One region of the Roseovarius sp. CAU 1744 genome, then DNA from elsewhere that is predicted to be linked to it. Evidence: riboswitches for the same ligand, from Rfam matches in the RefSeq annotation. Region 1 holds a riboswitch; each other region holds the start of a gene.
What was found. Region 1 has a riboswitch for cobalamin ahead of AAFO92_RS19955 (DUF1636 domain-containing protein). Riboswitches for the same ligand answer to the same signal wherever they lie in the genome.
Positions count from the first base shown of each region.

Region 2: linked by a shared signal. The riboswitch ahead of AAFO92_RS00115 (CbtB domain-containing protein) and the one ahead of AAFO92_RS19955 (DUF1636 domain-containing protein) in region 1 are both predicted to bind cobalamin.
Region 3: linked by a shared signal. The riboswitch ahead of AAFO92_RS17295 (hypothetical protein) and the one ahead of AAFO92_RS19955 (DUF1636 domain-containing protein) in region 1 are both predicted to bind cobalamin.

Region 1 is NZ_JBDOQV010000011.1:45,894-49,160, reverse strand. It holds gene cobN (cobaltochelatase subunit CobN) at 1-579, opposite strand, end outside; gene cobW (cobalamin biosynthesis protein CobW) at 583-1,617, opposite strand; gene AAFO92_RS19955 (DUF1636 domain-containing protein) at 1,624-1,986, opposite strand; cobalamin riboswitch at 2,081-2,303, opposite strand; gene cobO (cob(I)yrinic acid a,c-diamide adenosyltransferase) at 2,341-2,961, shown strand; gene AAFO92_RS19945 (hypothetical protein) at 3,214-3,267, opposite strand, start outside.
Region 2 is NZ_JBDOQV010000001.1:15,927-19,193, reverse strand. It holds gene AAFO92_RS00125 (hypothetical protein) at 1-411, opposite strand, end outside; gene AAFO92_RS00120 (CbtA family protein) at 478-1,176, opposite strand; gene AAFO92_RS00115 (CbtB domain-containing protein) at 1,181-1,351, opposite strand; cobalamin riboswitch at 1,385-1,601, opposite strand; gene AAFO92_RS00110 (DUF1636 family protein) at 1,747-2,079, opposite strand; gene AAFO92_RS00105 (DUF3489 domain-containing protein) at 2,609-2,827, shown strand; gene AAFO92_RS00100 (DUF2924 domain-containing protein) at 2,827-3,243, shown strand; gene AAFO92_RS00095 (recombinase family protein) at 3,198-3,267, shown strand, end outside.
Region 3 is NZ_JBDOQV010000008.1:200,800-204,066, reverse strand. It holds gene AAFO92_RS17310 (peptidoglycan-binding domain-containing protein) at 1-388, shown strand, start outside; gene AAFO92_RS17305 (cupin domain-containing protein) at 475-873, opposite strand; gene AAFO92_RS17300 (DUF1127 domain-containing protein) at 1,251-1,472, shown strand; gene AAFO92_RS17295 (hypothetical protein) at 1,698-1,961, opposite strand; cobalamin riboswitch at 2,067-2,255, opposite strand; gene AAFO92_RS17290 (FAD-dependent oxidoreductase) at 2,745-3,267, opposite strand, start outside.

The DNA of each region.
Region 1 (3,267 bases):
GGTTTGTTCCGGGGCGGCGACGACACCCAGACCGGGCGCATAGAACCCGGCCTCGGGCACGGTCTTGGCCCCGGCCACCGGCCCGGCATAGAGCCCCGCGGCCAGCGACAGTTGCGCCAGCGCGGCCTGGGCGGCCACCGCACCGCCGGTGTCGCACAACGTCTGCAGCCGCCGCAGGGTCGATACCGGCAGGGTCGACAGCGCATCCAACCGCTCATCGGGCTGGCCATCCGCAGGCAGGATCGCCAGCGCGATCCCTTGCCGGCGGGCCATGTCCTGAAGCGTTGCCAGCCCGTAGGGCCAATAGCTTTCGCCGCCGATCAACCGCACCAGAACCGCCTTGGCACCGCTGAGCGTCTGTTCGGCATAGGTGTCGACCGACAGGGGATGTTTCAGCGCCACTAGATTTGCCAGGCGCAGCGTGGGCAGCTTGCCGGCGGCCCGATGCCAGCCTGCCGCGAAAGCCCCCAGGTCGCTGTCGGAGAAAGACAGCACCACCAGATCCGCCGGGCTCTGGCCCAGGTCCCGGGGGGTGTCGGTCTCCTCTAACCCGTGGCTTTCGCGAAAGACGACATGCATGGATCAGGCGGCCAGGACCGCGCGAATGGCATCGGGATTGATATCGTCATGCTCGGCGATCACCACCAGTTGCGAACGGCGCGGCGTGTCGCCCCAGGGCTGGTCGAACTGGGCGCGCAGCCGTTCGCTGACGGCCTGGACCAGCAGGCGCATCGGCTTGTCCCTGACCGCGACATAGCCCTTGACCCGCAGGATGTTCTGTTCGCGCGCCAACCGGATGATCGACGCCTTCAGCGCTTCGGCATCCTCGACCTCGCCCAGTTCGATCACGACGCTTTCGAAATCGTCATGCTCGTGGTCGTCATGTCCGTCATGGTGCGAGGGACGGGCGTCCAGGTCATCCTCGGCGGCGGCGCCCAGCCCCAGCACCACGCGCGGGTCTATGATACCGTCGGTCATCGGGATCGTTGGCAGGCTGCGCGGGGTTTCGGCCTCGATCACGGCGCGGGCCCTGGCCAGGCCTTCTTCCCCGGCCAGGTCGGCCTTGGACAGAAGCACGATATCAGCGCAGGCGATCTGATCCTCGAACACCTCAGACAGTGGCGTTTCGTGGTCCAGGCTGTCATCCGCTTCGCGCTGCGCCTGAACGGCATCCTCGTCGGGCGCGAAACGTCCCGCGGCGACGGCCTCGGCATCGGCCAGGGCAATCACGCCGTCCACCGTGATGCGCGAGCGGATCGCGGGCCAGTCGAACGCCTTCAGGAGCGGTTTCGGCAGGGCCAGACCGGAGGTTTCGATCAGGATATGATCGGGGGTTTCCGGCAGCGCCATCAGCGCCTCGATCGTCGGGATGAAATCATCGGCCACGGTGCAGCAGATGCAGCCATTTGCCAGCTCGACGATATTTTCCGCCGGGCAGTTCTCGTCGGCGCAGGTCTTGAGGATATCACCATCCACGCCGGCGGTGCCGAACTCGTTGACCAGCACCGCCAGGCGCTTGCCCTGCGGGTTCTGCATCAGGTGGCGAATAAGCGTCGTCTTGCCCGAGCCGAGAAAGCCGGTGACGATGGTGACAGGAATTTTCGTGAGATCGGACATGGGGGCTTACTCCTGCGGGGGGATACGGGCGATGGATTGCTTGCGAAAGACTTCGGGGCGCTCACGCCAGGGAACAAGGCCGTCTTCGGTGCCGGCATAGGCGCGGATGCCGTCCACGATCTGTGGCACGTGCAGGTCCGGGTCCATGTCGCCATAGATGTAGGTCCAGCGGTCCGGTCCGCCGGCCACGATCATCGAACAGCCGCGCTTGCAGGCCGACAGGCACTCGACCGGGCGCAGGCGCACACCCTCGGGCAGTTCCTCGCCCGACAGCGCCTGATAGAGGCGCGAACCGGGGCGCGGCCCCTCGTCATCGGTCGGCTGGCCCGCGCGGCAGGTGGTGCAGATCGTCACGACAACCTCGGCCATCTTATCCCTTTCATCTTGTGGCGAATGGGGAATAGGCCAGCAGGGACACCACGTCAGGTCGTCCAACAGCCGGTCGCGACACACCCCGTTCGCCCGTCACATCACTTGCGCTGGCAGGTTTCCCGGCTTGCGGATTCCGGGCCATCGGCCCATCGGGTTGCCCACCTTCCCAGCTTGCGGGCCAGTGGTTGGGCACCCTCTCCGGTCACGGTCGCGGGGGCGGCTGCGGTTCGGCTTTGACCTTGCAAAGGTCGCCTGGCCTATCGCATTCCCTCTTCGTCTGTCCTAAGACAGAAACCAGCACGTGCCTCACCTGCGGCATTGCGCCCCGTTTTGTCAAGCAAAGGATACGCCATGTCAGATGCCGATACCGACGACGAAGCCCGCCACGCGGCGAAAATGGCCAAGAAAAAGGCCGCGCGCGACAAGCTGATGGCGGACAAGACCGATGAGAAGGGGTTGATCATCGTCCATACCGGGCCCGGGAAGGGCAAGTCTTCCTCGGGGTTCGGGATGATCCTGCGCTGCATCGCGCACGGGATGCCCTCGGCGGTGGTGCAGTTCATCAAGGGCGCGTGGCAGACCGGCGAGCGCACGCTGATCGAGGCGCATTTCAGCGATCTCTGCCAGTTCTACGCGATGGGCGAGGGGTTCACCTGGGAAACCCAGGACAAATCCCGCGATATCGCCGCCGCCCGCAAGGGCTGGGAAAAGGCCAAGGAGTTGATCCGTAATCCCGAAAACCGCATGGTGTTGCTGGATGAAATCAACATCGCCATCCGCTATGAATACCTGGATATCGACGAGATCGTGGACTTCCTGAGCACCGAGAAGCCCGAGATGACCCATGTGGTCCTGACCGGCCGGAACGCCAATGAGAAACTGATCGAGATCGCCGATCTGGTCACCGAAATGGCGGTGGTCAAACACCCGTTCCGGGCCGGCATCAAGGCACAGAAGGGCGTGGAATTCTGAGATTTCACGCCGGGCATACCTTACACCTTGTCAAGTTCGGGCTTCCGCGCGGAATCAAGGCCGCAGGCCGCCGCGCGATCGCCGGCGCGCCCCCACGCGGCGGCGATTGATCGAAGTGAAGAAACTGCGGTGAAGCTATCACCCCGCCCGTGGCGCGTCTCTGGCGCGACGGCGGGCGCTTCGCTTCCGCCCGCGGTCAGGCGATGTCCTTTAGGTGGGAAGTGGTGCGTGCTAGCACACAAATTACGCTTGCTATTCTTCACGACCTAGGAATGTTATCGCCGCCACGCTTTCCCACGGTACCTG
Region 2 (3,267 bases), on a different contig from region 1:
GACTTTTACCTCAACATCGCCTTCCGGCAGCGATGGAAGGTGTATCCAATTGGCATAAAGGCGCCCCAGCTTTTCGCCGTTGATATAGACATGCGCGTGACCTTCTCCGCGCATGTCTGCAGAGGAGGCGTTTTCCGGTGCAAAGCGAAAGTTATGCGGCGTTACACGCAGGTTCCAGCCCGTCATCGGATCCTTAATCATCTGGATCGCCACACTGGGGGTATCGCTGTCGGCTGGCAGGTTAGTGGCAGCGGAGTGCTTATGGGCTGCCATCTCTGTAGTGCCGTCATGTTGCGCCGGGTCAGTGTGGTCATGGCCGTCAAAGGTGGTACCGCTGCCGGCGGCGATCACAAAGCCGCCGCCACCACCAAAGATCAGTCCGATGGCAAAGAGGGCGAGAGAACGGGACATCTTGTCCTCCTTGAAAATTGAAAGCCCCCACCGGTGCGGCCGGCGGGGGCGCAATTGAACAAGAGATCAGGCCGCAGCAGCCGCGCGTTTGCCTTCCACCTGCCAGAAGTAGCCGGCAAAACTGCCCAGCAGTACCCAGGCGGCCATGCCGATGCCAAAGGCCCGGGCCGCAAATAGCGCCCCGATCTCGGTTGGAACCGGACCGGCGAAGCTGTCGGGCTCAGGTGCACCGATGATATGTGGTGCCAATAACAGTCCTGCGGCGGCCAGATAGCTCATCAGATTGCCGCCAAAGGCAATCAGCCACATGGCCACGCCTGCCGTAGCGACAGTGAACGTCCACCATATTTGGCGTGTAGCGACATCGGCTGCGGCCACGCCGGGCACTTCCGGAGCCAGCGACAAACCAGGTGCAAAGTGAAATGCGACAAAGCCAGCCAAACCCCACAGCAGGCCTGTGCGGCCGTTGATCTCATGCCCCCGGCGCTCGGCCATCGACATCAGTGCCACCAGGACCAGAGCATAGCCGGTGTAAGTCAACATCGTGAAGATGATGCTCAGGCCGTCGCGCATCGGCTCAGCGAACATGCCGGGCAAATCGGGGTGCGCGGTCACGGGATCAGCGCCAAAATGCACCAATTCGCCGCCCTCATAAAGTTCGGCGTGGAGAAGTACGGGCTGCACGAAATTCAGCTGCAGCAGGGCGGCAATCAGCCCCGCTGCAGCACCAGCGAACAGCGCGCTGGTCAGAATACGACTGAACATGGCCTTAGTGGCAGGGGAAGCCAGTTGCGTGGCGCACATCGTGAGCAGCGTCATGCAGGCCAGAAGCCTGAACATGGCCGGTCACTGTGATAATACCGAGACCCAGTATAAGGGCAAACACTGCCGGCAGCATATTTGAGCGTACAGCGGATGCCTTAATCGCTTTTGTTGTCATTTTAGTTCTCCTTGCCGTCACACCCGACGGCGCAAATTGCGTTTATTACACGGCCGGTCTCCTGACTCGCGGGTCGCTGCGGTCTTCCCCCTTCCCGGCGCCCTTACGCCAGTGGTATTGGAAGGTCGCTCGCCGCTCACAGTCGCGGGGGCGGTTGAGGCTTCGGTGCCGCGATTTGGTCCACCGTCCTCATTCCCGTTTCAGTTCCAGTGCTTAGGCACTTTTGAACACCGTATTGGTTATTCCTGTCTCAAAAGGCAATGGCTGGTCAAGTACGAAACCGCCGTACAAGAGTTCAGCAGCGCCATGTTCAATGGAATTTTGTCGCTGCCTTTAGAATTCGACAAACTAAACTCTATCGCTGGAGCTTCTCCCGGTGTGTCGCGGGCGGGTTACTACAAATCTGCCGGAATGCGGGCAATGGCCTTGAATCGCAGCTTTCCCAATGGCCGTACATCGGCAAAGTTGCCGTCTGGGCTGTCTCGATACATACGGATGAACGTCAAGATGTTTGGCAGATCTAGAGCAGAAATCTCACCGAATAGATATGCGGTCTTGCCGTCCTGTCGTACAGCCAACGTCTGTGGACGCAGGCAACCGGACATGCAGTCCACCTGCTGCAATCTTGCCTTCACCTCCGACGTCTCCAGCATTGAGGCGACTTGATCAAACAGTGCGGGGTCAGCGTCGCGGCAGGTTCTGCATAAAGTAACTGTTGGTTGGGGCATGCGCCGGGCAGATCCTTGATTGAACGATCCTCTTTGAGATTCAATATCCGCTGGTCACTTACTAGCTTGACTTCGAAACTCGATTCATTTTGACGCGATGCATTGGGAAAAGTCCATATGTGGGCGATCAGCATGTTCGCCAGAGCAAGTTCCCTTAGCCGTCGCGAATGCTCGCTGTGTCCTGCGACCCTAGCCTAGCCTTAAAATCTTTGTCGTGTCCGGGATGGATGGCAAGTGTCTCCGCTGCCGCGCAGCGTCATGAACCGAGCGAACGCAGCGACTTTCGTGCTGCGCGCGCTCGCAGCGTAAAATCCCGATTGCCGAGTTGGGCTCTCACCGGACCTTTGCTGCAGCAGTCGACAATATCTGCTTAATATCGTTTCCGCACATTTGGACTGGACTTCCTTTGCACCGCGAGCATGTGTGGGATGGACGGTTAGGAGGGGTCCTTCTGTAACTTTGCCCGGTTTCCCGGGCCTGTCTCAGTAGAAGACTGCGGGTTGTTCGCAGTTGCAAACTGGAGATAGAAATGACCAACAAGAACCCTCAAACCAAACGCACACAGCTCCTGAAACTCGTGAGCCGCAAATCCGGCGTTTCCATCAGTACGATCCAAAATAAATTCAACTGGCAGCCACGCACGGTTCGCGCAGAGATCTCACGGCTGCGTAAACAAGGATTGGTTTTGACCTGCGTGCCCTCACCAAATGGGCCAGTGTATCGGGCACAAACAACTGAGCGCGCCTGATGTCGGCACTGTTGGATGCCAGTGTCCAGGACATCGAAACCTGGGAACACACTAAGTGCTTGACAGCCTGGATTGCCCTGACAGGCGCCACGCCAGCTTCGCGTCTGTCATCGCGGTTTTTGCGCAAAGCCCTGAGCTTTGAATTGCAGTGCAAGAAGTTGGGTGGGCATTCCGGGGCGATCCGGCGACAATTGCGAGCGGGAACAAAGTCAACGCTAGTGCCCACCCAGGCACTCACACACGGCACGCAGCTCGTTCGACAATGGAACGGGCGGAGCTACCGGGTCCAAGTCATCGCAGATGGCTTTGAGATGGATGGTCAGCGCTATTCCTCTCTCAGCGCCATTGCCAAACGTATCACGGGCGCCGAATGGAGCGGGCCGCGGTTCTTTGGCCTGAACAAGCGTTCGGCATGAAGCGGATACGTTGCGCCATCTATA
Region 3 (3,267 bases), on a different contig from region 1:
CACCTGCTGGGGCAAGGACGTATCGCCTGCGGTCGTGGAGACGGTCACCGAACAGGTTCTCGTCCAACCAGCCGAGCGGCGCAGCGACGGCAGCATCGCCCAACCGGCCGTCTACAGAACCGAATCCCGACAGGCGATCGTTCGTGAACGCCGGGAAACCTGGTTCGAGACCCCCTGCGCCGATCAGCTGACCCCGGAATTCATCGCCACGTTGCAGCGGGCGCTCGGAGCGCGCGACCTGTATCGCGGCGCAATCACCGGCCAGATGGACGCCCGAACCCGGGCCGCCATCCGCGCCTATCAGGCGCGTCAGGGGCTGGATAGCGCGGTGTTGTCGATAACCGCCGCCCGTACACTGGGTCTGATCGCGATCGAAAGGCCCAGATAGCCGGCACCCACCCGCAATCCGCCAAACCAGCCACAGAGCGCATGGCGTCGCTACGCGACCACCGATCGCAGGCTTAGCGCCTCGCGCTATCTTGCCAGGTATTGCGTGTCGCTGACCTTTTCCAGCCACGTAACCACAGAGCCATCCTGCGCCTCCTGCATCGCCAGATGGGTCATCGGCTGATCGGCCGCGGCGCCGTGCCAGTGTTTCTCACCCGGCGCGAACCAGACGGTGTCGCCAGGGCGGATCTCGCGAATCGGGCCGCCCCAGCTCTGCGCCCATCCGAGCCCCGACAGAACATGCAAAGTCTGCCCCAGGGGATGGGTGTGCCAGGCGGTGCGCGCAGCGGGCTGGAATGTGACGATCACTGCGCGCAACCGGGCGGGCTCTGGTGCGGAATGCACCGGTTCAATCCGTACCTGACCGGTGAAATAATCGTGCCCCCCGTCTGAAGGTGCGCGTGTTCCGGCTTCGAAAATATCCATGGCAGAACTTTCTGGTCAACGTGTTCTGCGCCCCAGCTTATTCGACGGGCCGAACGCGGGCAATCACCGGGCGAGGAGTTGCTGCGAAGTGCTGCGCGACGTGTTTCGTCGGTCATGTCGCGACGCGGGCGATATTTTCTGACGTAACGTCCGTTTCCATGGATAGCCATTTTTCACAACCAACGCTGAAGCACCTGTTAACCATAAATCTTCATTATTTCATTAGGTTAACGATATTTCTGCCATGCACATGCTGCATAGCAGCATTGCTGCGCCAGGGGTTGTGCATCCGCAGCATCGGCGTATCTAGGCCTCAACGAAACGGCGCTCGTAATTGACCAGCGCAGAATGATGATGATGACGCAAGGAGCCTGACAATGGCATTTGCAACTGAAAAACACGGCGCCACGAGCGCACTGCAGATCGAGATCAGCGCTGCTGTTTACGCGTTGATGACCCGTATCGCGGATTACCGTGCCTATCGGCGCACTGTCGCCGAACTGTCCAAGCTGGGCAACAATGAACTGGCCGATCTGGGCCTGTCCCGCTCGGGCATTATCGCCGCGGCCAGCGAAGCGGTCTACGGCACACGCGCCTGAGCGCAAAGAGATCGGATGCCCCTCTCCTCCCCCTTATCGGGCATCTGACCAGCGGCAGCGGCACCACCTCCCCTCGAGGTGCCGCTGCCGACAAAAATCCGGGCCACTGGCCCAAACGGAATTGCGGATGGTCCTTTTCTCCTCCTCCCTGGGGCCATACGCAGATCGAAACGGCGGTGCCTTCTCCTCCCTGGGCGCCGCCGTTTTAATTTTTCCGATGCAATGTCAGTGCAACAGGCGTGTGCGCCGCCGGGGGCGTGGCGTCAGGGGTTGCGTCGCCTCTTGGAGAAAGCTCACGAAGGCGCGCGCGGCGTCACTGCTGGCGTTCTGCACGGCACGGCTGCCCAACGCGGCGCGTGCCGCCTGCGGAGTCCCGCCGTCACGGGCACAAAATGCCCATTCCAAGAACCCCAGACGCGCGGCCTGAAGCGCGTCCGCGCCGGTTGCGTCGATGACTTCGAGCCCATCGAGGATACGGGAAATGCTCATCTTTATCTTCTCCCCGGCCGCACCCCGGGCCGGATGGGGCAGAGAGAGACCGGGATGATTGCAGGCACGCCAGGCGCCGCGGCAACCGTCCCCACCGCCCCCCGCGGTTTGACGTTTGTCCAAGGCTGGTTTCCGGGCTTGGCGGGGTTGCGGATGCGGCACCTTCCCAGACCTTCAAGGCCCAGTGGCTGTTGCAGCATCCCCCATCCTTACCGTTGCGGGGGCAGCGCCGGAATCACACCGGCTTCCCAATTCTCCGCCCTGACCGACGGCACCTTGGACCCTGATTGTGGCCGGGAACATGCAACGAGACAAGAGGTTTTTGGCCACGGCAAAATTTTCTGCCTAAAGAAGTATCAGCCGTCTCAAATTCCATGCATTCCAGCCGCCGCACGCCGTTTGTTTTGCAGTTGCAGCAAGTTTGCCTTGCGGTCACGCTGCATTGCGGCATTCTGGGGTCACCAAAGGTCAAAAGCGATACCTCCTCCCATCGTGATCGGCCCGAGGTTTCGGCGGTTCGCGACATCTCCTCCCGTTGCGCATCGCCCAATATGAAAAGTCCAACAGGTCGTGGCCGGGTCGTGTCTTGCCCGGCCACATCTGTTTATTCCCAACACGTTACGCCAGGTAATTGACCCGTCATTGATTCGCAGAGCGTGGATGACCCTCACGGCGGCCACGCCGTCTTGCGGGCGCCTCCCGATCAGCCGATGCCGGCGTCAGCGGCGGGCGGGCGAGCTCAGACGGCCCCGCCCCGATCTTGATCGCGGATATCCGAAAATCCTAGCCGTCGATGCGGATGACTTCGTTCTTCGGATCGTAGGGGCTGTCACAGGTGACAACCGCATCCCACAGCCTGTCCTGCATCTTGACCTGCAGCTTGGTGCCCTCGACCGCCAGATCGGGGGTGACATAGCCCATGCCGATGGATTTGCCGAAATGCACCGAGTAGCCGCCCGAGGTCAGGCGCCCCACGCGGGTGCCTTCGGGGGTATACAGCGCCTCACGGCCCCACGGGTCGGCATCGTCCGGCCCGTCGATCAGCAGCGTGCAGCATTTCGCGCGCACGCCTGTTTCGACCAGCTTGTCCTTGCCGTGGAAATCCTTGTCGAGATCGACGAAACGCGGCAGGTCAGCCTCGAGCGGGGTCGCGTCACGGCCCAGCTCGGTGCCAAAGGCGCGATAGGATTTCTCCTGACGCAGCCAGTTCTGGGCGCGGGCACCGACCAGCTTCATGCCGTGCTTCTCACCGGCTTTTTCCAGCAGGTCGAACAGGTAATTCTGCATTTCGATGGGGTGGTGCAAT